3 regions of the Streptomyces sp. ATCC 21386 genome follow, and region 1 is predicted to be linked to each of the others. Evidence: predicted binding sites of a transcription regulator. Region 1 holds the regulator's gene; each other region holds the start of a gene.

What was found. Region 1 encodes HrcA, which represses chaperone genes, less so after heat shock. Its sites were predicted from a motif close to TTNGCACTCNGNNNNNCNGAGTGCNAA; they were not measured.
Positions count from the first base shown of each region.
Region 2: a site for HrcA is predicted at 8,688-8,714, ahead of groES (co-chaperone GroES). Genes of this name have one in related genera too.
Region 3: a site for HrcA is predicted at 8,902-8,928, ahead of groL (chaperonin GroEL). Genes of this name have one in related genera too.

Region 1 is NZ_JAAVVL010000001.1:7,930,712-7,941,007, forward strand. It holds gene GWK25_RS34010 (IS1182 family transposase) at 1-409, opposite strand, end outside; gene GWK25_RS34015 (hypothetical protein) at 520-1,080, opposite strand; gene GWK25_RS34020 (VOC family protein) at 1,165-1,557, opposite strand; gene GWK25_RS34025 (16S rRNA (uracil(1498)-N(3))-methyltransferase) at 1,604-2,353, opposite strand; gene GWK25_RS34030 (nitronate monooxygenase) at 2,350-3,480, opposite strand; gene dnaJ (molecular chaperone DnaJ) at 3,698-4,834, opposite strand; gene hrcA (heat-inducible transcriptional repressor HrcA) at 4,835-5,851, opposite strand; gene GWK25_RS34045 (MBL fold metallo-hydrolase) at 6,229-6,960, shown strand; gene GWK25_RS34050 (DUF3097 domain-containing protein) at 7,003-7,818, shown strand; gene GWK25_RS34055 (Uma2 family endonuclease) at 7,796-8,386, opposite strand; gene hemW (radical SAM family heme chaperone HemW) at 8,491-9,723, opposite strand; gene GWK25_RS34065 (ATP-binding SpoIIE family protein phosphatase) at 9,782-10,296, opposite strand, start outside.
Region 2 is NZ_JAAVVL010000001.1:974,439-984,734, forward strand. It holds gene GWK25_RS04375 (hypothetical protein) at 1-765, shown strand, start outside; gene GWK25_RS04380 (phosphatase PAP2 family protein) at 872-1,792, shown strand; gene GWK25_RS04385 (MerR family transcriptional regulator) at 1,932-2,834, shown strand; gene GWK25_RS04390 (YciI family protein) at 3,016-3,372, shown strand; gene GWK25_RS04395 (RNA polymerase sigma factor) at 3,483-4,826, shown strand; gene GWK25_RS04400 (methyltransferase domain-containing protein) at 5,072-6,268, opposite strand; gene GWK25_RS04405 (polysaccharide deacetylase family protein) at 6,442-7,479, shown strand; gene GWK25_RS04410 (polysaccharide deacetylase family protein) at 7,776-8,654, shown strand; gene groES (co-chaperone GroES) at 8,861-9,169, shown strand; gene groL (chaperonin GroEL) at 9,299-10,296, shown strand, end outside.
Region 3 is NZ_JAAVVL010000001.1:9,292,756-9,303,051, forward strand. It holds gene GWK25_RS39750 (hypothetical protein) at 1-91, shown strand, start outside; gene GWK25_RS39755 (hypothetical protein) at 110-295, opposite strand; gene GWK25_RS39760 (hypothetical protein) at 326-559, opposite strand; partial or broken gene GWK25_RS39765 (Scr1 family TA system antitoxin-like transcriptional regulator) at 674-1,512, shown strand; gene GWK25_RS39770 (DUF397 domain-containing protein) at 1,496-1,834, shown strand; gene GWK25_RS39775 (DinB family protein) at 1,860-2,405, shown strand; gene GWK25_RS39780 (hypothetical protein) at 2,711-3,589, shown strand; gene GWK25_RS39785 (ATP-binding protein) at 3,586-4,098, opposite strand; gene GWK25_RS39790 (NADH:flavin oxidoreductase) at 4,402-5,544, opposite strand; gene GWK25_RS39795 (TetR/AcrR family transcriptional regulator) at 5,742-6,320, opposite strand; gene GWK25_RS39800 (dihydrofolate reductase family protein) at 6,391-6,984, shown strand; gene groL (chaperonin GroEL) at 7,118-8,740, opposite strand; gene GWK25_RS39810 (cold-shock protein) at 9,094-9,300, opposite strand; gene GWK25_RS39815 (MoaD/ThiS family protein) at 9,761-10,036, opposite strand; gene thrC (threonine synthase) at 10,156-10,296, opposite strand, start outside.

The sequences.
Region 1 (10,296 bases):
CCAGCCCGGCCTCCCCGGCGGCCGTCAGCACCGCGTCGAACACCGCCCGGCCCGCATCCGACTCGGTCAGCCGGGCCCGGAACTCGCTGAGCACGGAGAAGTCGAACCCCACGTCGGCCAGCTCCAGCGACAGGGCGTACTTCCAGTCCAGACGCGAACGGACCGCGTGCGCAGCCTGCCGGTCGGTCAGACCCTCGGCGAACTGCAACACCGACACCAGCGCCAGCCGCGCCGGCGAGACCACCGGCCGCCCCCGCGCCGAGAACAACTCCTCGAAGTCGGCATCGGCGAAGACCGGCCCGAGCGCATCCCGAACCCGCATCACCAGACACCCCTTCGGAAACACCGCACGCGCCAGCCGCGCGGTCTCCTCCGGAATCTCCGCCAGATCCACCCCACGCAACGACACGAACCCACCCCACGAACATGACGACGGCCTGCACAACCCCAACGGGGTCGTGCAGGCCGTCGTCACGCAGGCCCCCGGATTTACCAACAGCGTCCGCTCCGGGCGTGGCCTCACTTGCCCTCGGGCACGCACGCCGGGTCCTTCTGGCACCAGATGGTCTGGGTGACGGTGACCGTCGCGGTCGGTCCCGGCTGACCGGGTCGGCCGGGCCGGTCGGACTCCGGGGCGTCGCAGTTGCCGAGCCCCTCGACGTGGAACCACTCCTTGCCGCCGAGCTTCGCGGTCAGATCGCCGCGTACGCACCTGCCGTTGACCTCTTTGGTCACCTTCCCGGTGACGGTGATCTCCCGGCCTTCCTTGTCCTCGCCGGTGCAGTCGACCTTCGCGACGGTGGCGACCGAGGAGGACGGCGACGCGGATTTCCCGCCGCCCTCCCCGCCCTTGCCGTCACTGTCGTACGACGCCGTGCAGGTGAGCCACCGGACGTCGAGGCCCTCCCGCTCCAGCTCCTCGGTGGCGAGCTGGTCCGTGGTGAACGCGACCGCGCCGGTGTTGAGCCCGCCGCCCTCGCAGGCCACCAGACCCACGACCGCGCAGACACCGAGGCCGGCTCCCAGCAGGAGCCGACGCCCGCCCGACCGGTACGCCCTGACACGCCTCCATGCCCCCATGTCCGGCAGCCTGCCACCGCCCGCGGCGGTGCGGAAGACCGCATGCGGACAAGCCGCCGGGACCTGGGGCGCGGGCGAGGCGTGTCAGCCGCTCATCAGCAGCCATTCCTGCAGCTCGACCAAGTTCCCCTCGGGGTCCTTGAGATGGGCCACCCGCATACGGTCGGTCATACGTGCGGGACCGGGCAGGAGCCGTACGCCGAACGAGGTGATCCGTTCGCAGTAGGCGTCGAGGTCGTCGACCCGTAGGACGACCAGCGACCGGTGGCCGTTCGCCTCGTCGGCCAGCTCCCCGAGCACCTCGGCCATCATCGCCCGGTCCTGCAGGGCGATCCCCGCGGACCCGACGGCCGGACTGAACCTCTCGTACGGCCCGTCGACCGCCCCGGACTGGGGCTTCAACCCGAGCACATCGGCGTAGAAGCGGTAACACACGGCGAAGTCGGTGACGAGCAGCCTTACTTGGGCGAGTTCCACGATGCTCCCAGAGGGTTCGGGGACACCGGTCGGGACCGGGTGGCGGTCAGGACCAGCGTCCGGTTCGGCCCAGCAGCAACGCCCCGGCCGCCGTCCCGGCGGTCGACGTGCGCAGCACACTGGGCCCGAGTCGGTACGCCCCCGCGCCCGCCTCGCCGAAGAGTGCCAGCTCCTCCGGCGACACGCCCCCCTCGGGCCCCACGACGAGCACGATCTCCCCGGCCGTCGGCAGCTCGGCCGTGGCCAGTGTCTCGTCGCCGCTCTCGTGCAGGACCGCGGCGAAGTCGGCCTTCGCCAGCAGCTCCGCGACCTGCTTGCCCGTGGCCGCGTCCGCGACCTCGGGGAACCGTGTCCGGCGGGACTGCTTGCCCGCCTCCCGGGCGGTGGCCCGCCACTTGGCGAGGGCTTTCAGCCCCCGGTCGCCCCTCCACTGGGTGATGCAGCGGGCGGCCGCCCAGGGCACGATCGCGTCGATCCCGACCTCGGTCATGGTCTCGACGGCCAGTTCGCCCCGGTCGCCCTTGGGCAGCGCCTGGACGACGGTGATCCGGGGCTGCGCCGGGGGCTCCTCGTGCACGGTCTCCAGGTCCATGACCACGAGCCGGTCCTTGCCCTCGGCGGCCTTGACGATCCCCTCCGCCCAGCGTCCGCGCCCGTCCGTGAGGACGACGTCCTCACCGGCCCGCAGCCGCTTCACGGAGACGGCGTGCCGCCCCTCGGGGCCGTCGAGGACGAGCTCGCCGCCACTGCCGTCCGGCAGGTCCAGCGAGTCGACCACGAACACCGGTGCGGTCATCGTCCCTCGTTCCCGACCTGGGCGGAAGCCTGCGCCGCCTGCGCGGCGGCGATCTCGGCGGCCAGCACCTGGACCAGTTCACCGGCCGGCAGTTCCCGGGCCATCCGGTGCCCCTGCCCGGCCCAGAGCGCCATGCCCTGCGCGTCCCCGGCCTTGGCGGCGGCCTTGCGCAGCGGCGAGGTCAGGTGGTGGACCTCCGGGTAGGCGGCGGGAGCGTAGGGGCCGTGCTCGCGCAGGAACCGGTTGACCAGGCCGCGGGCCGGACGGCCGGAGAAGGCCCGGGTCAGCTCGGTGCGGACGAAGAGGGGGTCGGTCAGGGCCTGCTTGTGCACGGCGTGCGCGCCGGACTCGGCGGTCGCGAGGAAGGCCGTGCCGAGCTGGGCCGCGCTCACGCCCGCCGTCAGGAGGGCGGCGATCTGACTGCCGCGCATGATGCCGCCGGCCGCGACCATCGGCAGCGCCACGGCCTCGCGGACCTGGGCGACGAGCGACAGCAGCCCGATGCCCGCCCGGTCCCGCTCGGGGTCGTCGCGGTGGGTGCCCTGGTGGCCGCCGGCCTCGACGCCCTGCACGATCACGGCGTGGGCCCCGGACCGCTCCACGGCCTGCGCCTCCTCCGCCGAGGTCGCGGTGACCAGGGTGAGGGTGCCCTTGCGGGCGAACGACTCGATGACCTCGGGCGTCGGGCAGCCGAAGTGGAACGACACCACGGGCACCGGATTGTCGAGCAGCACGGCGAGCTTGGCCTCGTAGCCGTCGTCGCGTCCGCTGTCCGGGTCGCCCAGCTCTGCGTCGTACCAGGTGGCCTCACCGGCGAGCTGCTCCGCGTAGACCTCGACGGCGGCCGCAGCAGGGGGCGCGGCGTCAGCCGCTCCGGTGGAGCCGGTGCTTGCACCGGGGTACTCCGGCTGCGGCATGAACAGGTTCACGCCGAAGGGGCGGGAGGTGAGCGCCCGGAGCGCCTTGATCTCCTGGTACATCCCGTCGGCCGTCTTGTACCCGGCGGCGAGGAACCCCAGCCCGCCGGCCTCGGACACGGCGGCGGCCAACCGCGGCACGGACACACCGCCCGCCATCGGGGCCTGCACGATCGGGAGCGGGACGAGATCGGTCAGTGCGGAGGACATGACGGCATGGTGCCATGCGCTCTGGGCGCAGCCGAATCGGGGGCGGGGGGGGTGTTCGTCGGGTGCGGGTAGGTGGGGGCTGGTCGCGCAGTTCCCCGCGCCCCTAAAGGACCAGGCCCTGCGGGCCTGAAAAGCACGGGGCGCAGCCCGTGCTTTTCAGGGGCGCGGGGAACTGCGCGAGAAGTCCCACCGGGCCGCGCCCGACAACGCACCCCGCTCAGCGCCCGTTGAACGCGTCCTTCAGCCGGGAGAACAGTCCCTGCTGACCGGGCTGGAACTGCCCCGTCGGCCGCTCCTCACCCCGCAGCGCGGCCAGCTGCCGCAGCAACGCCTCCTGCTCGGGATCCAGCTTCGTCGGCGTCTGCACCTCGACGTGGACGATCAGGTCGCCCCGCCCACCACCGCGCAGATGCGTGACACCACGGCCGTGCAGCGGGATCGACTGCCCGGACTGCGTGCCGGGGCGGATGTCGACCTCCTCCAGCCCGTCCAGCGTCTCCAGCGGCACCTTCGTACCGAGGGACGCCGCCGTCATCGGGATCGTCACCGTGCAGTGCAGGTCGTCGCCGCGCCGCTGGAACGTCGGGTGCGGCAGCTCGTGGATCTCGACGTAGAGGTCACCGGCGGGACCGCCACCGGGCCCGACCTCGCCCTCACCGGCCAGCTGGATGCGCGTGCCGTTGTCGACACCGGCCGGGATCTTGACCGTCAGCGTCCGACGCGACCGCACCCGCCCGTCGCCCGCGCACTCGGGGCACGGGTTCGGGACGATCGTGCCGAAGCCCTGGCACTGCGGGCACGGCCGGGAGGTCATGACCTGGCCGAGGAAGGACCGCGTGACCTGCGAGACCTCACCGCGCCCACGGCACATGTCACAGGTCTGGGCGGTGGTGCCGGGAGCGGCCCCCTCGCCACTGCACGTCGTACAGACGACGGCCGTGTCGACCTGGATGTCCTTCGTCGTGCCGAAGGCCGCCTCGTCGAGGTCGACCTCCAGCCGGATCATCGCGTCTTGGCCCCGGCGCGTACGCGACCGCGGACCCCGCTGGGACGCCGTGCCGAAGAACGCGTCCATGATGTCCGAGAAGTTCCCGAAGCCACCGGCGCCGAAGCCGCCCGCGCCTCCGCCGCCCGCCTGGGACAGCGGGTCGCCGCCGAGGTCGTAGACCTGCTTCTTCTGCGGGTCCGACAACACCTCGTAGGCGGCGTTGATCTCCTTGAACCGCTCCTGGGTCTTCGGATCGGGATTGACGTCCGGGTGCAGCTCGCGCGCGAGCCTCCGGAACGCCTTCTTGATCTCGTCCTGGGACGCGTCGCGGCGCACGCCGAGCACGGCGTAGTAGTCCGTGGCCACTTAAGACTCCGCCAGGATCTGTCCGACGTACCGTGCCACCGCTCGTACCGCTCCCATCGTTCCCGGATAGTCCATGCGCGTAGGTCCGACCACGCCCAGCTTCGCTACTGCCTCGCCGCCCGAACCGTAGCCGACGGAGACGACGGACGTGGAGTTGAGTCCCTCATACGCGTTCTCATGACCGATGCGTACGGTCATGCCCGAATCCCCGGCCTCGCCAAGCAACTTGAGGAGGACGACCTGCTCCTCCAAGGCTTCCAGAACGGGCCGGATGGTGAGGGGGAAGTCATGTCCGAAGCGGGTGAGATTGGCGGTTCCGCCGATCATCAGCCGCTCCTCGCTCTCCTCGACGAGTGCTTCGAGGAGGGTGGAGAGCACGGTCGCGACCGTCCCCCGGTCCTCGACGTCGAACGCCTCCGGCAGGTCCTCGACCAGCCGGGGCACGTCGGTGAACCGGCGGCCCGCGACCTTGCTGTTCAGCCGGGCGCGAAGATCCGCGAGTGACGTTTCTCCGAACGGCGCCGGGCAGTCCACCAGCCGCTGTTCCACCCGTCCGGTGTCCGTGATCAGCACGAGCATCAGCCGGGCGGGGGCCAGCGACAGCAGCTCCACGTGCCGCACCGTCGACCGTGTGAGCGACGGATACTGCACGACGGCGACCTGCCGCGTCAGCTGCGCCAGCAGCCGCACGGTCCGCGCCACCACGTCGTCGAGGTCGACCGCGCCGTCCAGGAAGTTCTGGATGGCGCGCCGTTCGGGCGGGGTCATCGGCTTGACGCCGGCCAGCTTGTCGACGAAGAGCCGGTACCCCTTGTCCGTGGGGATGCGGCCCGCGCTGGTGTGGGGTTGGGCGATGAAGCCCTCGTCCTCCAGCGCCGCCATGTCGTTGCGGACGGTCGCCGGGGAGACCCCCAGGTTGTGCCGCTCCGTGAGCGCCTTGGAACCGACCGGCTCCTCGGTGCCCACGTAGTCCTGGACGATGGCGCGCAGCACCTGGAGCCTGCGTTCACTGAGCATCGCGCACACCTCCAGCTCGCTCTTGTGTGACTCCCCTTTGGCACTCACCCCGGGCGAGTGCCAACACTCCCCGCCCAGTGTACGGCGGTGGGGTACGCCCCCGGCAAGGCCGGTCCAGCCATGTGATGCCGACGTGTACCGACCTGTCCTGCGATGTCGGGCCCCGGTCCGGCCACCACCGGGGCGCGTGTCGGCGCACTTCCTACCGACGGGTACGACCACCCGTGGTCGACTCCGAACCGCCCACGGCGATCAACCTCGGTGGCCCTTGCCACAGCCCGTCGCCCCGTCTGTGCGACGGCTCACGACCGCTGCTCGACGACCTCCCCGGCACCCTCCTTCACCGGTCCGTGCGGTGCTACAGCTAGCGTCGGCGCATGACGGTGACTTGGGAAGAGTGCGGGTGGCAGGGATTGACGCCACGGGTCGGACGGTGCCGCCTTCCCGGCTGGGACTGCACGGTCGGACTGGTGGCCGGGGACGGTGCGGCCCTCATGATCGACGCGGGTTCCAGCGTGCGGGAGGGCGCACGGCTGCGTACCGAGGCGTGCCGACTGCTCGGTGGCGCCCGTGTGACACATCTCGCGCTCACCCACCCCCATTTCGACCATGTCTTCGGGGCGGCCGCGTTCGCCGGGGTGGAGGTCTTCGGCGCGGTGGGCATCGACGGCGTCCTGACCCGTGACCGCGACGCCCTCCGCGCGGACGCCGTGCACCACGGTCTGCCCCCGTCGGACGCCACCGAGGCCGCCGACCTCCTCGTCCTCCCCCGCCACGTGGTCTCCGGCGAGTGGACGCTCGACCTGGGCGGCGGCGTCCGGGTGCTGCTGGCGAACGTGGGCCCCGGCCATACCGGCCACGACCTCGCGGTCCTGGTGTCGGAGGGCGCTCGGGAGGTGGTGTTCTGCGGGGACCTGGTCGAGGAGTCCGGCGAACCGCAGGCGGGCCCGGACGCGATCCCGTCCCGCTGGCCGGCCGCCCTGGACCGGCTCCTGGCCCTCGGCGGCGAGGACGCGCTGTACGTCCCCGGGCACGGGGCGGTGGTGGACGCGGCGTTCGTCCGGGCCCAACGCGACGCGCTGGCACGTCGCTTCGGCGTGTCGGACTGAGTGCGGGGGCATCCGGGCGCGGCTTCTCCTATCGTCACTCGAATGCGCCAGTACTCACCCGACCTGACCCCGCCCTGGAAGAAGCCGAAGCCGGCCCCCGAGGTCCCGGCCGATCCGGGTCTGGTCGTCGAGGAGCCCACCACCGGGTTCTGCGGGGCGGTCATCCGCTGCGAGGCGGGCACGGTGACGCTGGAGGACCGCTTCGGCAAGCACCGGGTGTTCCCGCTGGAGCCGCGGGGGTTCCTGCTGGAGGGCCGGGTGGTGACCCTGGTCCGCCCCGCCGCCTCGGCCCCGGCGCGGCCGAGTCGTACGGCATCCGGCTCGGTGGCCGTCCCGGGCGCCCGCGCGCGTGTCGCCCGCGCCGGGCGCATCTACGTCGAGGGCCGCCACGACGCCGAGCTCGTCGAGAAGGTGTGGGGCGACGATCTGCGCATCGAGGGCGTGGTGGTGGAGTACCTGGAGGGCGTCGACGACCTCCCCGCGATCGTCGAGGAGTTCGCACCGGGGCCGGACGCGCGGCTCGGCGTCCTGGTCGACCACCTGGTCCCGGGGAGCAAGGAGTCACGCATCGCCGCGTCGGTGACCAGCGAGCACGCGCTCGTCGTGGGCCACCCGTACATCGACATCTGGGAGGCCGTGAAGCCGTCCTCGGTGGGCATCGAGGCATGGCCGCGCGTGCCGCGGGGGCAGGACTGGAAGACGGGGGTGTGCCGGGCGCTGGGGTGGCCGTCGGACAACACGGGAGCGGTGTGGCAGGCGATTCTGGGGCGGGTGGGGTCCTACAAGGACCTGGAGCCGGAGCTGCTGGGCCGGGTGGAGGAACTGATCGACTTCGTCACGGGTAGCGGTGAGGCCTGACGTTCTCGTAAACGGCGAACTCGCTCGTGTCCAGCTCGATGCCGATGGGCTCCAGCGGAGTGAGATCGCCGAACTTGGTGATGCGCTGGCACCTGTAGTCCGCGTCCTCGCCCTGGCCAGTCGGTTCAGTAAGCAGTACGCACTGGGCCATGACGGGATCGATGATGAAATAGGCGGGCACCCCTGCCGCCGCGTAGATCGACCGTTTGACGCCATAGTCGCGAGCCACGCTCGTCTTGGAGACGACCTCCAGGAGCAAGGTGATGACCTCGGACGGCATCAGCCTCCCGTGGCCTGGTCCAGCGCCGCGTTCAATCACCACCAGGTCCGGCTGCGGCTCGCTGGTCTCTTCGAGCATCGCGATGTCCTGGGTTTGCAGTCGCCGCCACTGCTGGCGGGGGATCTGGTCCACAACCGCCTCCAGGATGTCGTTGTGGGCCACGTCCGGCCCCGCCATCATCACAATTTCCCCCCGGAGGAGCTCGACCTTGAATCCTTCGGGAAACTCAAAGCTCTCGAAGAACTTCACGATGTCGGTGGTCATCGGTCGGTCGTCCACAGCGGTCATCTCCGCAGCCCTCCGGTTTCCGCCACCGTGCAATTACGGCGGCAGCCTACGAACCAGGTTAGGTACCGAACCCCCGTTCCGCACCGATTCACCCACGCGAGTGATCAGTCCACCAGGTCCCGCACCACCGCGTCCGCCAGCAAGCGCCCCCGCAGCGTGAGCACCGCGCGCCCCTCCTCGTACGGCCCCGCCTCCAGCAATCCGTCGGCGAGTGCCCGCCCCGCCGCGGCCAGCCCCTCCTCCCGCAGCAGCGACAACGGGCACCCCTCCCGCAGCCGCAGTTCCAGCAGGATGCGCTCGACCCGGCGGTCCTCGTCCGACAGCAGCTCACGCCCCGCGCCAGGGGAGCGCCCGGCCGCCAGCGCGCCCGCGTACGCGCCGGGGTGCTTGACGTTCCACCAGCGGACGCCGCCGACGTGGCTGTGGGCGCCCGGTCCCGCGCCCCACCAGTCGGCGCCCCGCCAGTACAGCTCGTTGTGGAGGCATCGCCCGGCCTCGGACGTGGCCCAGTTGGAGACCTCGTACCAGTCGAACCCGGCGGCCGAGAGCGTCTCCTCGGCGATCAGATACCGGTCGGCGTGCACGTCGTCGTCCGTCATCGGGACCTCGCCCCGGCGGATGCGCCGAGCGAGCTGCGTGCCCTCCTCCACGATCAGGGCGTACGCCGAGATGTGGTCCGGCCCGGCACCGAGCGCGGCGTCCAGGGAGGCCCGCCAGTCGTCGTCGGACTCGCCGGGCGTGCCGTAGATCAGGTCGAGGTTGACGTGGTCGAAGCCAGCGGCGCGCGCCTCCGCCACGCACGCCTCGGGGCGCCCCGGTGTGTGCGTACGGTCGAGGATCTTCAGCACGTGCTGGCGCGCGCTCTGCATCCCGAACGAGAGCCGGTTGAAGCCGCCCGCGCGCAGGGTCTCCAGATACGCCGGGTCGACCGACTCCGGGTTCGCCTCCGTCGTCACCTCCGCGTCTTCCGCGAGCCCGAACTCCTCCCGGATCGCCCCCAGCATCCGTACGAGGTCGTCGGCGGCCAGCAGCGTGGGCGTGCCTCCGCCGACGAAGACCGTACGGACGGGACGCGGGTCGTCGCCGAGGACCTTGCGGGCGAGGCGGATCTCGTCGACGACCGTGTCCGCGTAGTTGTCGCGGGAGGCGAGGACGCCGCCGGTGCCGCGCAGCTCGGTGGCGGTGTAGGTGTTGAAGTCGCAGTAGCCGCAGCGGGTCGCGCAGTACGGGACGTGGAGATAGAACCCGAGGGGCCGCTCGGCCGCGTCGGCCAGGGCGTGCGCGGGCAGCGCCCCGTCGTCGGGGACGGGCTCACCGTCGGGGAGTGCGGAAGGCATGTCCTCCATTGTCCAGCACGGCCCGGCCGACGGTTCCCGTCGCCGGCTGCGGCGGTCGTCACTCCGCCCGCAGCACCAGGAGCGCCAGGTCGTCGTCCGGTGGCCGTTCGCCGAACTCGTGCACGAGGCGGCGGATGCGTTCGGCGATCAGCTGGGCGTCGAGGCCGGCGCAGCCGGAGAGCGCCGTGGCGAGGCCGTCGCCGTCGTCGAACATGCGCGGGCCGCTGCGCCGCTCGGTGACCCCGTCGGTCACACAGAGCAGCGTGTCGCCGCAGCGCAGCTCGAACGTCTCGGAGACGTACTCGGTGTCCTCGATCACGCCCAGCAGCGTCTGTGGCTCGGCCACGGTGCGGACGTCGCCGTCCGGGCCGAGGAGCAGCGGCAGCGGGTGCCCGGCGGAGGCGAGGGTGCAGCGGACGCCGCCGGGGACGGGGACCAGCTCGCCGTAGAGGAGGGAGAGGAATCGGGTCTGGGAGGCGTCGGGGTCGACGAGGCCGGGGTCGCCTGCGGTGACCAGGGCGCGGGCGGCGGCGTCGGCGGCCTCGGTCGCGTCGTCGAGGAGGAGCTGGTTGA
Region 2 (10,296 bases), 7.0 Mb from region 1:
CTGGACGGCATCCATCTGGCCGCCCTGGCCCTCGCCGCGCTGGCGCTGGTTCCGTACTTGCAGGATGTGTGGCACTGGGCCCTGCGCATCGACCCCGGACAGCACGCCATGGCCTTCCGCTTCTCCGGCTGGTACCCGTGGGCCGAAGGCCCCACGCGGATACGGCTGCTGCCCTACGGGCTGCTCCCGCTGGGCTGTCTGATCGCTCTGCTGCGTGGCAGGCCGTGGATCGCGCTGCCGGCCGCGGCGGCCATGATCTGGGCCGGCGCCACGCCCGACGGCCGCATCCTCTTCGGCGACGAGGGCAAGGCCGGCCTGAGTTACTACGGTCTCGGCGCCCCGATAACGGCCCGTGACCTGGTTCTCGCGGGGGTGCTGTGCGCCGCGTGCGCCGTGCTGGCGCTCTGCCGTCCCAGCCGTCTGCGACGCCGCTCGTACGGCTGGCTGGCCCCCGTCGTGCTCGCCATGTTCATGGCCGGGGGCCTGCACATCATCTCCGTCAGTCCGGCTTTCCAGCGCGGTCTGTTCCTCCTCGAAGTCGCCGCGCTGCTCGCCGCGTGGGCGGCGACGGCCGCCACCGGCGACTACCGGTGGCTGATCCCCGTCGCGGCGGTCGCGTTCGTCCGCACGCAGGCGATCGTCGTCCGTCCGGACGCCTTCATGCAGTCCTTTCCGGACCTGGTCGTCCTCATCCTGCTGATCGCACCCCTCCCCGCCCTGGCGATCGCCGCCCAGCGCCGACAGGCGCAGGCCCTCGCCGACTAGGGGCAGACGGCGGGCCCCGGTGGGCCGGCCGAGCCCGGCGGCCCACGTCTTGCCGCGCGACGTGCCGCAAGACGTGCCAACTCCCCCCAACGGAAGAAACAGAGCGATGACCCAGCACGATTCTCCGTCCCTGCCCGCGCACCGTCCGGGGGCCTCGAAACAGGCCCCCGAGGCCCCCGACAGCCTCAGCCCGTCGCGTACGGCACGGCCGTGGATGCCGGCTCTGCTGTACACCCTGGGGTTCCTGACGGTCTATCTGCTCGCCATCTGCACGCCATGGGGGCAACGAGCTGAGAACCCGTGGTTCTACCTCGGCATACAGGGTGGCGAAGCAGCATGGATCTACCCCCTGTCAGGAGCGGTCTACGGCTCGACGCCCCTGCCGCCGCTGGAACTGAGCGCCAAGCCCACCGTGATGGCGGGCCTGGCCGTCATCGTGCTCCTCACCCTGGTGCGACGGTGCTGGCGGCAGGGATGCGCGGCGCTCGGGGTCGCCATTCTCGCGATCGGAGCCAAGGAGGTGTTCAAATCGACCGTGCCCCGCCCCGATCTGGTGGGCGCGCCCGAGAATCTCCTTGATCAGGGTTTTCCCAGCGGGCACACGGTCATCCCCGCCGCGTTCACTCTCGCCGTCGTCCTCGTGGTGTCCCCCCGCGTCCGCCCCTACGTCGCCACGGCCGGTGTGCTGTGGCTCGCCTGCATCGCCGCCGCCACCGCGACCATGGGCGGCCACCGGCCCAGCGAAGTGCTGGGAGCCACCTTGCTCGCCTGTGCCTGTTACGGCCTCGTAACCTGGCTGCTGCCGCCGGCCGACGCGCCAGGCGCCACGCGGAGCCCCCGTGCGCTGCCCGTCATCACCGTGACGCTCGCCTTGGCCGTCGCCCTCGTTTCCGGCGCACGGCCCGACACCCTCACAAGGTCACTGGTCTCCGCGGCGACGGCCTTCATATGCGCGGCCCTGGTCTGGTGCGCCGCAGTCGGGTGGCCTGCACGCGCCGCACGCCGCACACGCCCCGACCTGAGCTGACCACCCGGCCGGCTCCGGGCGGGAACCTGAGCCGCCTTCGTAGGGCCTGACTCCGGTGGCACCCGGATGAGGTTGTTGCACATGCCGTAGCGGCATGTGGTGGGGTCGGGTCATCACAGCACGAAAGGCTCTGTCTGCGATGTACCCCTCTCTCACGCCTCCCCGGCAGGTCAAGATCGGTGATGCCGCCGCGTTCGCCGGGACCACCCCGCGCGCCATCCGGCACTACCACGAGATCGGTCTGCTGCCGGAACCCGAGCGCGGCGGGGACGGCCGCCGCCGCTACGGCTATGACGACATGATTCGCCTGCTGTGGATCCGCAAGATGGCTGATGCCGGTATCAGCCTGGACGACATGCGGGCCGCCTTCGGCGAAGCCCGGGACGAAGCCGGCGACGAAGCCCCGGGCCAGGCCCCGGACCAAGCCCCGCACATCGAGTCGGTCCTGAGCAGGCTGGAGGAAACCTTGGCGGCGCAGGAGGCCGTCATCAAACGTCGCCGCGCGGCTGTCCAGCGCCTGCAGGCGCTGGACAGCCCGCTGGGGCTGCTCTCCGAACTGGTCACGGACCGGCTCGGCCACCTGCCCCCGGGAGCGCTGCGCCCTTCCGATCTGGACGCCCTGCTGGTCACGGAACGGATCTTCGGGCCGCTGGGCGCCGCCATCCAGGCCAGCACGTTCATCGTGCTGGCCACCCACCCCCACCTGCGGGCCGAGGAGGACCGTCTCGAGGCGGCCGAGGCCGCTCTCGACGACGGCGTCGAACCCGACGACCCGCGCGTCGAAGAGCTCGCCGTACAGCGATGCGCTCACCAAATGGCCCTGAACGAAGCCATCGAGGCAGCTGGTCTCGACGCGGCCGAGGAGAAGATCTTCGAGATCTACGACGCCGACCTGAAAGGGGAGGAGGACAGAGAGATGAGTGCCGCCGCAGCGATCACCAAGATGCCCTACGACTTCTCTCCTGCCCGGATGCGCTGCATGGAGCTCGCCGGACGACTCTTCGGCGAGGCCCTGGCCGACGCCTGCTCCGCGGACAGCTGATCGCCTGTGTCCGCTCGTGCACCTGACAGGGATCGCTGAAGCAGGGGTGAAGGGGCCCCCGAGGAGGGGGCGAAAAAACTCTCCGGAAAATCCGTGGGACGTGTCGATCCCGGGTGCGGTCGTTCGACGTAGAGGTGAGAGTCGGGGAAAGCCCCCGCCCGCCGATGTCGTAGGAGTCACCGTGCCGCGCTATCTGTCGTTGGTTCAGATCGACGAGAAGACCGCCCCCGCCGAGGGGCCCAGCCCCGAGCTGATGCAGCGGATGGGGGAGCTGCTGGAGGAGATCACCAAGGCCGGGGTCATGCTCGACACCGCCGGGCTGACGCCGACCGCTCAGGGCAAGAGGGTGCGCTGGGAGGGCGGGAAGCTCTCCGTGACGGACGGGCCGTTCACCGAGTCCAAGGAGGTCGTCGGCGGCTACGCGCTGATGCAGTGCAAGGACATGGCCGAGGCGATCGAGTGGACCCAGCGATTTCTGAAGGTGCACGAGGAGCACTGGACGGTGACCTGCGAGGTGCGGGAGATCGCGGAGGGCTGAGCCGCCCGGCCGAGTTCGTCCGACTGAGCCGGCCGAGTCCGCCCGGCCGAGTCCGGCAGGCGGGGCGGCCGCTTCTCGGGACCCGGGGATGTCGTGTCTGATGGTGGGCTGTGACCCCACAGCCCACCACGGACAGACCGCCCGACCCGGACCCGGGGAGGGGCCGAGCCTCGGAGAGGAACCCGGACACGGCCATCGAGACCGTCTTCCGGCTCGAGTCGCCCAGAGTCATCGCCGGTGTCGCACGGATCGTGCGGGACGTCGGCATCGCGGAGGAACTGGCGCAGGACGCGCTGGTCGCGGCGCTGGAGCAGTGGCCGAGGGACGGCGTGCCGGACAAACCGGGGGCCTGGCTGACGGCCACGGCCAAGCACCGGGCGATCGACCTCGTGCGCCGCCGGGAGCGGTACGCGCGCAAGCTCGCCGAGGTGGGGCGGGACCTGGAGTCGGCGGGACCGTACCTCGATCAGCCGTCCGACCCGGACGACATCGACGACGACTTGCTCCGCCTGGTCTTCACGGCCTGCCACCCGGTGCTGTCCGCCGAGGCCCGCATCGCCCTCACCCTGCGCCTCCTCGGCGGCCTGACCACCACCGAGATCGCCCGCGCCTTCCTGACCCCCGAGCCGACGATCGCCCAGCGCGTCGTCCGCGCCAAGCGCACGCTGGCCACGAAGAACGTCGCCTTCGAGGTGCCGTACGGCCCCGACCGCGAGGCCCGCCTCGACTCGGTGCTCGAAGTCATCTACCTGATCTTCAACGAGGGGTACGCGGCCACCGCCGTCGACGACCTGCTGCGCCCGGCGCTCTGCGAGGACGCCCTCCGACTGGCGCGCGTCCTGGCCCAGTTGATGCCCAAGGAGCCCGAAGTGCACGGCCTGGTGGCGCTGCTGGAGCTTCAGGAGTCGCGGGCGGCGACCCGCACGGGGCCCGCCGGGGAGCCGGTCCTGCTGCGGGACCAGGACCGCCGTCGCTGGAACCGCCTTCTCATCGCCCGGGGCTTCACCGCGCTCGGCCGCGCCACCGCCGCCGCGCACGGCGCACCCGGCCCGTACGCCCTCCAGGCGGCCATCGCCGCGTGCCACGCGCAGGCGCACACCTACGAGGAGACGGACTGGGCGAGGATCGCCACCCTGTACGCCCTGCTGGCAGCCCGAGCCCCGTCGCCCGTGGTCGAACTGAACCGCGCGGTCGCCGTCTCGATGGCAGAGGGGCCCGGCCCCGCCCTGGAGATCGTGGACGCCCTCACCGCCGAACCGGCCCTGCGTGACTACCACTTGCTCCCGAGCGTCCGAGGAGACCTGCTCCGCCGCCTGGGCCGCACGGAGGAGGCCAGAGCGGAGTTCCTGCGAGCGGCGGACCTGACCCGCAACGAACGCGAGCGCGAACTGCTGCTGGCACGGGCGGAGGAAGATGCCCCAGGGGCCGGTGAAGGGGCCGGTGAAGGGGTCTGAGGGGCGGGACGAGGAGTGGGGCGAGCCGTGGTCCCGCCGCGCCCTGAGGGTGCGGGTCGTGCCCGACACGGCCCAGCGTGCGGCTCCTCGGGCCCCTGCGGCTCGTCCCGGCGATCGCGTCGGGCCGCGGCGATGGCCGGGACAGCCGCGCGACCTGCAGCCCCGCAGGCGGCGACGTCGCGCGGCACGCCCCGGCGGAACCCCTCGGCTGTACCCCCGGCGGAACCCCCGGCGGAGCCCGCCCCCTACGCCGGGTGGCCGATCAGCATGGTGGGGGCTCCGGCTACCCGGGTCAGGAAGACCGTGGCCGAGTTGCGGCCCTGCGGCTTGACCTTCTTGCGCAGTTCCTCCGGTTCGACGGCCGACCCCCGCTTCTTCACCGTGAGGATGCCGACCTCCCGCTCGCGCAGCAGGGCCTTCAGCTTCTTCACGTTGAAGGGCAGTCGGTCGGTGATCTCGTACGCCGTCGCGTACGGGGTGACACGGTGCTCGTCGGCCGTGACGTAGGCGATCGTGGGGTCGATCAGCCCGCCCGCCAGTTCCTCGGCGACCTCGGCGACCAGGTGGGCGCGGATGACGGCACCGTCGGGCTCGTACAGGTACCGGCCCACCGGGCGGACCGGGGGGTCGGGCAGCATCGTCGCGGGGGTGGCGCGGACACCCGCCCCGGCGGGCAGCAGCATCGCCTGCCGCGCCCCCGGCGTCCCGTCCGCCCGGAACCAGAGCACGGCCTCCTTCACGTCCCCGCCGTCGGAGATCCACTCGGCCTCGGCCTCCGGGGGAATCGCCTCGTGCGGGATGCCCGGCGCGATCTTCAACGCGCCGAGCGGCGCCTTCAGCGCGGCCGACACGGCCCAGGACAAGGGCGGGGAGTAGGCCTCAGGGTCGAAGATCCGGCCGCGCTTGGAGGAACGCCGGGCCGGGTCGACGAACACGGCGTCGTACCCGTCCGTGTCCACCTCCGTCACATCCGCCTCACGCACCTCGATCAGCTCGGCCAGTCCGAGCGCGTCGGCGTTGGCGCGGGCCACCGCCACGGTCAGCGGGTCGCGGTCGACGGCCAGCACCCGGACCCCGGCGCGCGCGAACGCGATCGCGTCCCCGCCGATCCCGCAGCACAGATCGGCGACCGACCGCACGCCCAGCGTCCGGAGACGCTCGGCCCGGTACGTCGCCACGCTCGTCCTGGTCGACTGCTCGACCCCGTTCGGCGTGAAGAACATCCGCCCCGCGTCCGCCGCGCCGAACTTCGCCGCCGCCCGCTGCCGCAGCCGGGCCTGGGCCAGCGCCGCCGAGACCAGTTCGGCCGGGTGGTCGCGGCGCAGCCGGGTCGCCACGGCCAGCTCCCGGGCCGGCTCGGTGTCGCGCACCTCGTCGAGGAGGGCGCGGCCCTCGGGCGTGAGGAGGGGGGTGAGGAAGGTGGCGGGGTCGAGGTCGTTCACCGGGTCATTGTCGGTCAGGCGGACGGCGCCGGGGCCAGGGGGAGGGCGGTCCGGGCCAGGGAGAGGGAGGTACGGGACCGAGGGAGGGCGGTGTGGGCCAGTCGGTGGATGGTCGGGGGACCGTGGCGGTGTCGGGGCGGTGGAGGCGGGCCGCCCTGCGAGGATGCGGCGCCATGCGATTCGTACGACAAAATGATGTAAAGAGTGCGAAGCGGGCGGGGCTTCTCGGGGGGTGTGGCGGTGTCCGGGGCGGCATCGCGCTGCTCGCCGCCGCGGCCGTGATGTCCGGATGCGGCGGGGGAGGCGCCGAGGAGGGCCCGGAGCGGGGCTCCGCCGGGCGGCGAGGGGCGGCCGAGGCCGGAGAGGCCGCAGGGACCGCCGAACCCGCCCACGGCCAGCAGCGCGGGGCGCGACAGGACGGACAGCGGCGCCTCGACGCGCCCGCGGCACGGGCTCTCGACGCGTACGCCGGGAAGGTGCGCCGGGCGCAGGCCGCGCGGGTCGCCGCCGCGAAGCACTGGGGGCTGGCGAAGGTGCCGCTGAGCGCTCCCGCGCCGCCGGTACGGAAGCCGGAACTCAGGACCCGTGAGGGGTTCGAGGTCGACGGGCACGCGGAGGACGGCCTGCCCCCGGTCTTCACCACCGTCCCCACCCGCCACAAGGTCGTCTTCCTCACCATCGACGACGGCGCCGAGAAGGACCCCGCGTTCCTGCGGATGATGACCGACCTGCGGATCCCGTACACCGCCTTCCTCAGCGACTACCTGATCAAGGAGGACTACGGCTACTTCGCACGGATGCGGGACCGTGGCGTCGCCCTGCACAACCACACCCTCCGCCACCGCCACCTGCCCCCGCTCTCCTACGCCGCGCAGAAGCACGAGATCTGCGGCATGCAGGACGTGATGGAGAAGCGGTACGGCACCCGGCCCACCCTCTTCCGGCCGCCGTACGGCAGCTACGACCGGGACACCCTGCGCGCCGCCGCGACCTGCGGGGTCAAGGCCGTCCCGCTCTGGAACGAGGAGGTCTTCGTCGACCGCTGGGACTACCGCGAGTCGGACCGCGAACTCCGCCCCGGCGACATCGTCCTCAGCCACTTCCGGGGCACGTCCGACTGGAAGGGCACCATGCCCGACATGATCCGCCGCTTCCTGAACCTGGTCACCGCCGAGGGGTACGCGGTGGCGAGGCTGGAGGACTACCTGTGAGGGCCTACGGGGGCGGGCCGGGACCTGCGCGGGACGGGAGGAGACCTGTTCGGGGCGGGGGACGCGGTCCGGGTGCGCTGGGCGTACGTCGTGCGCTGGGCGTACGCCGTGGGTGGGGTGCACGTCGTGGGCGGGGCGCGGGCCGTGACGGGAGCGCGGCCCGTGGGCGGCGTGCGGGCCGTCCGTGGAGCACCGCCCGTGAGTGGGGCGTAGAACGCGCGGGGAGTGCAGGTCGTGCGCGGGGCTCAGGTCGTGCGCGGGGCGTCACCGACGCCCGGACGTCAGCCCCCCGCCCCCTGGGCGCGACCGCCCTCGCCGCCGTCGCCGCCCTCACGGCCCTGACCGCTCTGCTCCTCACCGGGTGCGCGGCCGCCCCGTCGGCATCCGGACCCACCGTCCCGCGCCCGGGTGCGGGCGGGCCGGTGCAGCCCCGCCCCGCACCTCCCCACTCCGGCGCGCACACCCCCGCACGCCCCCACCCCCACCCTTCGTCACCCCCCTACCGCCGCTGGGGCCTCCCCGCCCCCCTCGCCCCCGCGCCCGAGAAGCCCCACCGGTCCCCGGCGCCCCGCGCGGCGGGGCCGGGGCTGCCGCCGGTCGTGGACCGGGTGCCGACCCGGGACAAGGTCGTCTTCCTGACGTACGACGACGGGGCCGAGAAGGACCCCCGGTTCGTCGACATGGTGCGCGAGCTGCGGCTGCCGGTGAGCATGTTCCTGACGGACAGCGTCGTGGGGCCCGGGTACGGCCACTTCGCACGGCTGCGGGCGGTCGGCGCCACCGTGCAGAACCACACGCTCGACCACACCGCCCTGCGCGGCCTGCCGTACGCCGGGCAGCGCGCCGAGATCTGCGGCCAGCAGCACAAGCTCAAACAGCGCTTCGGCGTCCGGCCGACCCTCTTCCGCCCGCCCTACGGCGTCTACGACACCACCACGCTCCGCGCCGCCGCCGACTGCGGCCTCTCCGCGGTGGTCCTGTGGCGCGCTTCCATGCAGATCCACGACCTCCGCTACGCCGTCGGCGACCGCCTCCGCCCGGGCGACATCGTCCTCGCCGGCTTCCGGGGCCCCGACCAGCTCAAGGGCACCACTCTCACGGAGATGACGACCCGGCTGCTGCGCCGCATCCAGGAGCAGGGACTGACGGTCGGCCGCCTGGAGGACTACCTCTGACACCGCGACGACCGACCGCCACAACCCGCTCGATTAGCAGTCCGCTTGACCGAGTGCTAATCGCGGTCATAGTCTCAGGTCTGGCACTCCCCCCTGGAGAGTGCCAACAACGCGACGGGCAGGTCCGGCACCCGCGACGACGGATCCACCTGGTCGCCACCTCAGACAGTTAACCCCGTGAGATCTCCGAAGGGGGAGGTCGGATCGTGACGACCACCAGCTCCAAGGTTGCCATCAAGCCGCTCGAGGACCGCATCGTGGTCCAGCCGCTCGACGCCGAGCAGACCACCGCCTCTGGCCTGGTCATCCCGGACACCGCGAAGGAGAAGCCCCAGGAGGGCGTCGTCCTCGCCGTCGGTCCGGGCCGCTTCGAGGACGGCCAGCGGCTGCCGCTCGACGTCTCCGTCGGCGACATCGTGCTGTACAGCAAGTACGGCGGCACCGAGGTGAAGTACAACGGCGAGGAGTACCTCGTCCTCTCGGCTCGCGACGTGCTCGCGATCGTCGAGAAGTAATTCACCCGCTTCCTCACCGAAGCACCTTGCTTTTGAGCTGCGCCCTTGGCCCCCGCGACCACTAACAAGCCGGGCGTCGGGGGCGCAGTTCGTTTCACCCACGTTTTCCGAGAGGGCTGAACCGCTCCCATGGCGAAGATCCTGAAGTTCGACGAGGACGCCCGTCGCGCCCTCGAGCGCGGCGTCAACAAGCTTGCCGACACGGTCAAGGTGACGATCGGCCCCAAGGGCCGCAACGTCGTCATCGACAAGAAGTTCGGCGCCCCCACCATCACCAACGACGGTGTGACCATCGCCCGCGAGGTCGAGGTCGAGGACCCGTACGAGAACCTCGGCGCCCAGCTGGTGAAGGAGGTGGCGACCAAGACCAACGACATCGCGGGTGACGGCACCACCACCGCCACCGTGCTCGCCCAGGCGCTGGTGCGCGAGGGCCTGAAGAACGTCGCCGCCGGTGCCTCCCCGGCCGCCCTGAAGAAGGGCATCGACGCCGCCGTCGCCGCGGTCTCCGAGGACCTGCTCGCCACGGCCCGTCCGATCGAGGAGAAGTCCGACATCGCCGCCGTCGCCGCGCTGTCCGCTCAGGACCAGCAGGTCGGCGAGCTCATCGCCGAGGCGATGGACAAGGTCGGCAAGGACGGTGTCATCACCGTCGAGGAGTCCAACACCTTCGGTCTGGAGCTGGACTTCACCGAGGGCATGGCCTTCGACAAGGGCTACCTCTCGCCGTACTTCGTCACCGACCAGGAGCGTATGGAGGCCGTCCTCGACGACCCGTACATCCTCATCCACCAGGGCAAGATCGGCGCCATCGCCGACCTGCTGCCGCTGCTGGAGAAGGTCATCCAGGCCAACGCCTCCAAGCCGCTGCTGATCATCGCCGAGGACGTCGAGGGCGAGGCCCTGTCGACCCTGGTCGTCAACAAGATCCGCGGCACCTTCAACGCGGTCGCGGTCAAGGCCCCCGGCTTCGGCGACCGTCGCAAGGCGATGCTGCAGGACATGGCGACGCTGACCGGCGCCGAGGTCATCTCCGAGGAGGTCGGCCTCAAGCTCGACCAGGTCGGCCTGGACGTGCTCGGCTCCGCCCGCCGCGTCACCGTCACCAAGGACGACACCACGATCGT
Region 3 (10,296 bases), 1.4 Mb from region 1:
CCGCCTGGTCCAGGAGTTCACGGACTACGACGTGACCCGCATCTGGGGCGAGCCGGTTCGGATGGACATCGAGCCGCTGGGAAACATGTGAGCCCCAGGAGACCGGCGCTCAGCACGGCAGCCGCCCCTCCTCGTTGACCCGGCGCACCCGGGCCCGCAGCACCTCCCCCGGCGTCGCCTCGCGCAGCGCCCCCGGCGGGCAGTCCCACTCCCGCCCACCCCCGACCGGCCGCAACTGCGTGTAACCGCCCTCGTGGCCCATGACCTCGCCGAGCCGCCCGTCCCGTACGTCCACGGCGTACGACCGCGAGCCCCGCGGGGCCGGTCACGTCTCGGCCGCCTTACGCAGGACGGCAGCGAGCTTGGCGGCGACCTGAAGGTTGCAGCGCCCCAACTCGACGAGCGGGTAGGGCAGTTCACTGGCTCCGGTGATCGGATCGACGCGCAGGGAGGGCAGGATGATCCCGACCCCGCGCAGGGCCTGGTCGAGCTGCTCCACGGCGTCCTCCGTAGAGAACGCGGAGCTGCGCCGCCGCCCGTTCGCCGCTCTGTTCTTCACGTCGCCATTCCTCCACGCTGGGTTGCCGATTCACGACACAGCGTGTCCGAGACGGTCCTAGCCTGGCCAGATACGACGCCCCAACAGGGGGCTGCTGTACAGGGGGTAGTGCCCATGCCAGGACCGAAGGACCTCGACCCGTCGTCGTCACCGCGCGCTCCTGGGCGCGGAGCTGCGCCACGCGAGAGAGCGGGCGGGGCTGAGCCAGGAGGACCTGGGCCAGCGGCTGTTCGTGAGCGGTTCGTTCGTGGGGCAGCTGGAGTCGGCGGTACGGCGCATGCAGCCGGAGATCGCCCGGCTGATCGATGTCGCGCTGGACACGGGGGACTTCTTCCTCCGAAACTGCCAGGCCACCACCAAGTCCAAGTACCCGGAACACTTCGCGGAAGCGGCGGACGCGGAGGCGGAGGCCACGGAGATCAGGGAGTACGCGCCGCTGCTGATCCCGGGGTTGCTCCAGACAGCGGGGTACGCCCGAGCCGTGTTCCGGGCATACCAGCCGACGGCACCACAGCGGGTGGTCGACGATCTGGTGACGGCCAGGATGGAACGCGTGCGCATTCTCGACGATCCAGCAGACCCCTTGTTGTGGGTGGTCCTGGACGAGGCCGCACTGCGTCGCACCACGGGCGGCCCCAAGGTGATGGCCGAGGCCCTACGGCACATCGCCGGGATGATCCACCGAAATCGGGCGATCGTCCAGGTGCTGCCGTTCAACTCCGGCGCCCACGCGTCGATGGAGGGCTCCATCAAGTTGATGGACTTCACGGAGGCCCCTCCACTCGTCTACTACGAGGGCGTCGGCACCGGCCGCCTCGAAGACGACCCCGCCACCCGTCCGCTACCAGCGACGCACCTTCGAGTTCCTCACCGCCGCCGCCCTGCCGCCGGAGAACTCCCTGGTCATGCTCGAAACAATGGCCCAGGATTATGCACATGAGGAGCATGCCTGAGTACGACCTGGACTCGGCCACCTGGCACAAGTCCAGCTACAGCGGCGGCAGCGGCGGCAACTGCCTCGAAGTGGCCCGCTGGCACAAGTCCAGCTACAGCGGCGGCAGCGGCGGCGACTGCCTGGAGGTCGCCCGCTGGCGGAAGTCGACGCACAGCGGCGGCAGCGGCGGCAACTGCCTCGAAGTGGCCCTCTCCACCGCCCCCCACATCCCCGTGCGCGACTCCAAGAACCCCCTCGGCCCGAAGCTCGTGTTCCGAGCCGCGAGCTGGTCCCTCTTCATCGAGCAACTGAAGAGCGAGGTCAATGAGGTCAGGATCTGACCTACACGCTCCCTAGCGTGGAGCCATGAACACCACCACGGACACCCCGGCCCGCACCCTCCCCACCGAAGAGCACGCCACCCTGCTGGACGCTCTGGCACAGCACCGCGACTTCCTGCGCCTCACCACCCGCGACCTCACCGACGAGCAGGCCGGCCGACGCACGACCGCCAGCGAGCTGTGTCTCGGCGGCCTGGTCAAACACGTCACGTCGGTGGAGCGCAAGTGGGTGACGTTCATCCTGGAGGGCACGTCGTCGATGCCCGACTTCACCAAGATGACCGACGCCGACTGGGCCCGCAGGGCGGACGAGTTCCGGATGCTGCCCGGCGAGACCCTGGCGGACGTACTGGACGCGTACGCGCGCACGGCGGACCGCACGACCGAGGTGATCGCCGCGCTGCCCGACCTGAACGTGTCCCACCCGCTGCCGAAGGCGCCCTGGTTCGAGGGCCAGCCGCACTGGTCGGCCCGGAGGGTGCTGCTGCACATCATCGGCGAGACGGCCCAGCACTCCGGTCACGCGGACATCATCAGGGAGTCCCTGGACGGCGCGAAGAGCATGGGCTGACACTCGGACGAAAACGGCCCCGAAGCTCAAGCCACCAGCCGCGAGCACTCTTTTTTCGGAAGGGGTGGAGGGCCTCAACCCACCCTCCCACCCGGCGAGTTGACTTGACGCGTTCGACTTGCCACGCACCGTGACGGTGCTGATACGGTGCCCGCAGACGAAACAGCCCCCGCCAGGTGCTACCAACACCTGCGGGGGCTTGACCTACAAGATCGAAGGACACATTCGATCCCATGGCTACTGCCAACCTTAGTGGCGCTCCCCTGCCCGCGCACGCGGACCCACACCCTCCGCACCGTCACCCCATGGCCAACCCCGGCTACGGCAAGCGCGCCACCCCCGGCCAACTCCCCCGCACGGCATACGACTTCGCGGACCTCCCACCCCGTGAGGCGGCTGTCGCCGCGTACATCGACCGCCTCCCCGACGGCGCCGACATCAGCGTGAAGACGCTGGCCAAGGAGCTGCCGTACGGCCAATGTGCGCTGCGTACGGCGCTCAACAGGATCCAGGACGCGGGTCACTTGCGCCGGGGGCGGGAGCACCTGACCGCCAAGTCGGGGACACCGCGGTGGATCACCCGAACGTGGTTCTCCCGTACCGCGCGCGACGACACCTGGTGGGCGAGGTTCACCCGGGGTGACGTACCCGAAGAGGAACCGGACCGAGCCCGCCCCACCCGCTCCCGGGCCCACATCCTGCTGGCCGCCCTCGGCCGTACGGCCCCGGCCCTGTCCCTCTCCCAGGCCGACTGCGTGACCCTGGCCCCGCTCCTGACGCCGTGGTTCGAGCGAGGCGCCACCGACGAGTCCGTGATCCGCGCCCTCACCACGGGCCTCCCGGTCCCCGTCCACAGCCCGGCGGCCCTGATCCGCACCCGCCTACGCGACAAACTCCCCCCAGAACCACTACCGGCACCGGAACGCACCCAGGAGCCACCCCTCTCCCGCCCACCCCTCCGCATGCTGGAATGCGCCCAATGCCGAACCCCGGGCCGCCCGGAGGCGCTTCCAGGCGGCACCTGCAACACCTGCCGGGGCGAACGCGCCCCCGCCCGCCCCCACTCACCCCTCTCCGCCGCCACCGTAAGCACCCACGCGGCGGAGATCCGCGCGGCGATGTCGCAGCAACGACAGGAACACCGGGCAGAGCCCGGGGCCCGTAGGTCTTCCCGTGTGACCTAGCTGTCGGAGCACGAGGGCCAGTGGTCCACCGCCCATTCCGGCCAGCCCGGCCAACCCGTCGGCGGGCCGGGGATCTCGTCGCCGTCGAGTTCGGCGGCGCCCGGCACCTGGAACTCCTCCCGCCATTGGTCCACGTCGGCCTCGCTCATCGGGAACGTCTGGTGCGGTGTCGTCGCCTGGCGGTGCGCGATGCGGGCGAGTTGGACGTCCTTGTCCACGGGAACGTAGACCACCTGGCATGCCGCCCCGGTCGACCGTGCCAGCCAGCGCAGTGCCGACCGTTCGTCGCGGCCCCAGAGCCCGTAGTCAAGCACGACGCTGGTCCCCAGCCGCAGCGCCTGCAGCGCGACCGAGATGAGCCGCCCTTCGAGCACCCACCGCTTGCCGTCGGCCATCGGATCGCCGAACAACGGGATCATCCAGTGATCCGGGGTCAGCCGCAGCGCCCGATGCGTCGCGGCGAGCTCTTTGGCCCGGGTGGTCTTCCCGGCTCCGGGAAGACCGACCATCAGGAACAGGGTGGCGACACGCGGGACGCGGAACGGGTCTTCGTACGGTGCGTTGACATGCTGCTGCTGAGACACGACTCCCCTGATCAGGCAGGATGGCCCGGCAGCACGGGAATGAGCGAGTGACTGCCGGCAGGACACCGATCGGGCGGTACGGGCAACCTCGGGTACCGCCGCTAGGCAGCGGTCCTGGTGGTCATGGGAGAGCAGCACATGCCTTCACCGTAGCCGACAGCGTCGGCTCCGCTCAGCGGCGACTCGGCTGAGCGAAGCTCTACTGATCGAACCCCAGCCAAGCGAACCTCAGCTGAGCGAACCCAGCGCCGCCGGCTCGAACGCCTTCAGCTCGTCGAAGCGGCCATCGAGCACCTTCGCCGCCCACTCGGGGTCCTGGAGCAGCGCCCGGCCCACGGCGACGAGGTCGAACTCCTCGGCCTCCAGTCCGTCCAGCAGATCGTCGATCGCCTTGGTCGACGCGTTCTCGCCGGCGAACGCGGCGAGGAACTCCCCGTCCAGGCCGACCGAACCGACCGTGATGGTGGGCTTGCCGGTGAGCTTCTTCGTCCAGCCCGCGAGGTTCAGCTCGGACCCCTCGAACTCGGCCTGCCAGTAGCGGCGCGTGGACGCGTGGAACGCGTCGACACCGGCCGCCACCAGCGGGCTCAGCAGCGCCTCCAGCTCCTGGGGCGTCTCGGCGAGACGCGCGTCGTACGCGTCCTGCTTCCACTGCGAGTAGCGGAAGATGACGGGGAAGTCGGCGGACACGGAGTCCCGTACGGCCGCCACGACCTCCGCCGCGAACTTCGTCCGGGCGACGAGGTCACCGCCGTAGGCGTCGGTGCGACGGTTGGTGTGCTCCCAGAGGAACTGGTCGACGAGGTAGCCGTGGGCGCCGTGGATCTCGACGCCGTCCATGCCGATGCGCTCGGCGTCGGCGGCGGACTTGGCGAAGGCCGCGACGACCTCGTCGATGTCGGCCTGGGTCATCGCGCGGCCGCCCTCGGCCTCGGTGCCGTCGGGCCGCAGACCGGAGGGGCCGAGGACCGGGGCCTCGGGGAACAGCTTGCCCTGCTGCCGGACGGTGCCGATGTGCCACAGCTGCGGCACGATCGTCCCGCCCCCGGCGTGCACGGCCTCCGCGACCTTCGCCCACCCGGCGAGCTGCTCCTCACCGGCGAACCGGGGCACCCCGTCGAGGTCCCCCGCCGTCTCGTGCCCGACGTACGTCCCCTCGGTCACGATCAGCCCGACCCCCGCGGCCGCCCGCCGCCCGTAGTACGAGGCGACGTCCGCACCGGGCACACCACCGGGCGAGAACACCCGCGTCATCGGCGCCATCGCGATCCGGTTGGGGATGGTCAGCCCGTTGATCGTGACGGGCCGGGACAGCACCTCGGCGGCACGGGACGCGGAACCAGTGGCGGAGGCGGCGGAGGCAGTGGTCACGGAGGAACTCCTTGGAGGCGTCGGACGGCGAGGGGCACCGACGGCGGCGGGCCGTCGGGTCCAGACGATATGTGCACATGCATCAACCGTCTCTCTGGCCAACGGCTCCCCCCGGCACCGCATTCCGCTCCGCTCGCAGAGCTCCCTGTGACCCCGGACACAACGGCGGGTGGCGCTCTCCTCGGATCGCCGCCGGTCTACTCCGCCCCCACGATGCGCTCCACGGCGGCCGCCACCAGCTGCTCACGCTCCGCCTCGTCGAAGACGTCCGGCAGCGTGAGCTGTTCGACGATCAGCCAGTTCAGCGTCAGGATGAGCAGCTTGACGGCCATGGCGTCGCCGGGGAGGCCGGAAGCCTCGTGATAGGCGACATTGGCGTCGACGTCGGCCCGGACCCGGTCGGTGAGGACCTTGCGCAGCTCGGGGCGGCGGGTGGCCTCCAGGCGCAGCTCCAGCAGTGCGAGGTAACCGGTGCGGAAGGCGGCGACGCGGCCGACGAGCTCCCGCATCAGTTCGACATAGGTCTCACGGTCGCGGCCGGCCGCCCGCTGACGGGCGATGGTGGCCTCGTCGGGCTGGAGCCGCTCGTAGACCCGGGCGCCGGCCTGGGTGAACAGGTCGTCACGGTTGGCGAAGTAGTTGGACGCCGTGCCGATGGGCACGGCGGCTTCGGCGTCCACGGCCCGGAAAGTCAGTCCTCGCGCGCCTTCTCGGGCCAGCACCTCGATAGCCGCGTCGACGAGGGCCGCGCGCCGCTGCTCGTTCCGTCTCACCATTGACACCACTCCGGATGTAGTACTACGTTCAAACCACTTCAAGCAGAGTACTACGTATGGGGGTCATGAGATGCGAAAGCTCGTGTACTACGTCGGCGTCTCGCTCGACGGCCGCATTGCCGGTCCCGGCGGCGAATTCGACTTCTTCCCGCAGGGCGACGAGCAGCAGGCCGCCGCCTACTCGACCTGGATGAACGCGCTGCACCCGGAGACCGTCCCGACCGCCTACCGCGCGGCCGTCGGCGTCGCCGACGCACCCAACCGGCGTTTCGACACCGTCGTCATGGGCCTCGGCACCTACCGCCCCGCCTTCGACAACGGGATCACCAGCCCCTACGCGCACCTGCGTCAGTACGTCGTGTCCAGCACCCTCGCCCCGGACACCGACCCTGCCGTCACCGTCGTGCCGAGCGACCCGCTCACCCTCGTCCGCGAGCTCAAGGCCGAAAAGAGCACCGGCTTGGACATCTGGCTCTGCGGCGGCGGCCGGCTCGCGGGCACCCTGTTGCCCGAGATCGACGAGCTGCTGATCAAGACCTACCCGGTCGTCGTCGGCACCGGAATCCCGATGGTCGACGGCGCCTTCGACCCCACCGCCTTCGACACCGCCGAACGCACGGCCTTCCCCAACGGCGTCACCTTCACCCGCCTCACGCGCCGCTGATGCGGGGGCCCTCTCCGGCTCTCGTCTCAGCCGAATCCTGCTCCCCTCCCAGCCGAAACGCCCGAGGGCGGCACCCCCCTTTCCAGGGGAGTGCCGCCCTCGGTACCGCAGGACGGTGATCGACCGGGGTCGATCAGAAGTCCATGTCACCGCCCGGCATGCCGCCGCCGGCGGGCGCGGCGGCCTTCTCCGGCTTGTCGGCGATGACGGCCTCGGTGGTCAGGAAGAGCGCGGCGATGGAGGCGGCGTTCTGCAGAGCGGAGCGCGTCACCTTCGCCGGGTCGATGATGCCGGAGGCGATCATGTCGACGTACTCACCGGTCGCGGCGTTCAGGCCGTGGCCGACCTGGAGGTTGCGGACCTTCTCCACGACGACGCCGCCCTCGAGGCCACCGTTGACGGCGATCTGCTTGAGCGGGGCCTCCAGCGCGAGCTTCACGGCGTTGGCGCCGGTCGCCTCGTCACCGTCGAGCTCCAGCTTCTCGAAGACCTGGGAGGCCTGCAGCAGGGCCACGCCACCACCGGCGACGATGCCCTCCTCGACGGCCGCCTTCGCGTTGCGAACGGCGTCCTCGATGCGGTGCTTGCGCTCCTTGAGCTCCACCTCGGTCGCGGCACCGGCCTTGATGACGGCCACGCCGCCCGCGAGCTTCGCCAGGCGCTCCTGGAGCTTCTCGCGGTCGTAGTCCGAGTCGCTGTTCTCGATCTCGGCGCGGATCTGGTTGACCCGGCCCTGGACCTGCTCCGAGGAGCCGGCCCCGTCGACGATGGTGGTCTCGTCCTTGGTGATGACGACCTTGCGGGCGCGGCCCAGGAGGTCGATGGTGGTGTTCTCGAGCTTGAGGCCGACCTCCTCGGAGATGACCTCGCCGCCGGTGAGGATGGCGATGTCGTTCAGCATCGCCTTGCGGCGGTCACCGAAGCCCGGGGCCTTGACGGCGACGGACTTGAAGGTGCCACGGATCTTGTTCACGACCAGGGTCGACAGGGCCTCGCCCTCGACGTCCTCGGCGATGATCAGCAGCGGCTTGCCCGACTGCATGACCTTCTCCAGGAGCGGGAGCAGGTCCTTGACGTTGGTGACCTTGGAGTTGGCGATGAGGATGTAGGGGTCCTCCAGGACCGCCTCCATGCGCTCCATGTCGGTCGCGAAGTACGCCGAGATGTAGCCCTTGTCGAAGCGCATGCCCTCGGTGAGCTCAAGCTCCAGACCGAAGGTCTGCGACTCCTCGACGGTGATGACGCCTTCCTTGCCGACCTTGTCCATGGCCTCGGCGATCAGCTCGCCGATCTGGGTGTCGGCGGCGGAGATGGAGGCCGTGGAGGCGATCTGCTCCTTGGTCTCGACCTCCTTGGCCTGGTCGAGCAGCGCACCGGAGACGGCCTCGACGGCCTTCTCGATGCCGCGCTTGAGGGCCATCGGGTTGGCGCCGGCGGCTACGTTGCGCAGGCCTTCCTTGACCAGGGCCTGGGCGAGAACGGTCGCGGTGGTCGTACCGTCACCGGCGACGTCGTCCGTCTTCTTGGCGACTTCCTTGACCAGCTCGGCGCCGATCTTCTCGTACGGGTCCTCGAGCTCGATCTCCTTGGCGATGGACACACCATCGTTGGTGATCGTGGGGGCGCCCCACTTCTTCTCGAGGACGACGTTCCGGCCCTTGGGGCCGAGCGTCACCTTGACGGCGTCCGCGAGCTGGTTCATGCCGCGCTCGAGGCCGCGCCGCGCCTCCTCGTCGAACGCGATGATCTTGGCCATGTGAAGTGGTCCTCCCGGACTGGGGTGGATTGCTCCGGACCGCGCTGGCGCCCGCGACGGACGGCCTGCCTGCCTCGTGGTTCCTTGCCCCACCCGGCCTGCGGGCCTCACCGACCCGGTCCTCGTTGTCACTCTCACCTTCAGAGTGCTAACGCCAATGATTAGCACTCGACCATGCCGAGTGCAAGCGGCTCTCGATGATCCGCAGGTGAACGCGCCCGCGCACGCGCCGCCCCGGCGGCCCAGCGCCCCGCACGTACCCCTCACACGCAGGAGGGCCCGCACCCCTGACGGGGTGCGAGCCCTCCCGAAAAGAACGAAGAACGTCGCTGCGTGAAACCCGGCGCGTTACTTCAGCCGACCGCGAGCCGGACCATGTCCGCCTGCGGCCCCTTCTGACCCTGCGAGATCTCGAACTCGACCCGCTGGCCCTCTTCCAGGGTGCGGTAACCGTCCATCTGGATCGCGCTGTAGTGGACGAATACATCCGCACCACCGTCGACCGCGATGAAGCCGTACCCCTTCTCCGCGTTGAACCACTTGACGGTGCCCTGAGCCATGCCTAACTCCCCTATTACTGGCCCTTGCACAGATCCACACTTCGCGGATCCGGGTCAGACCTCACCCCCCAACGGTTGGGGGTGTGCGCCGGAACGCGTCGACCGCGGCCGAATGTATCTGTCCAACTGCCCTCTGCAACAGGTCAATCGGACGAGAATTCTGGACACGACCGGTCGGGAATGTACGAACAATTCGCCTGAATTCAGGGCAAGTCGGGCCCCACAAAAGGAACGAAATACGCAAAAGGCCTGCACACTTTGGCTACTTCATATAGGGCGTGCGGCGCGATCGGATATGCGCCCGGCAAGGAATCACTACGGTGATCGGACCGGGTTCCCCAACTCTACAGTGCTCAACCATAGAGAATTGCCCCCTCCGCTTCTCTCACGGAGGGGGCAATTCGATGAACTCTCGGTAATCAAAGTTACCGACGGTTACTACCGACCGGTACGGCGACGGTCAGCCACCGGCGACCGCGGGAATGATCGAAACGCCCGCACCGTCCGGCGTAGCCGTCTCCAGACCCTGCTCGAAGCGGACGTCGTCGTCGTTCACGTACACGTTCACGAACCGCCGCAGCTTGCCCTGGTCGTCGAGCACCCGGGCGGCGATCCCGGTGTGGTTCTTCTCCAGGTCGGCGATGACCTCGGCGAGGGTCGCCCCCTCGGCACTCACCTCGGCCTGCCCGCCGGTGTAGGTGCGAAGAATGGTGGGGATGCGGACGGAAACGCTCATGACGTGTGACCTCCGGTCAGTGCAGAAGAGTTAGGGGCGCGGGGCTGTGTTCAATGTGCGGCTACCGCCGCGTGGGCGCGACCAGCCCCACGGACCCGCAGACGAACGACTACCAGGCCTTAGACAAGGCCGGCCTCACGGAACGAATCAAGGTTGGGCCGGATGGTCGCGGTCAGGCCGGTCCCGGCCACCGCGTCCAGCGTCTTGAGACCGTCACCGGTGTTGAGCACGACCGTGGTCAGCGTCGGGTCGAGGAGACC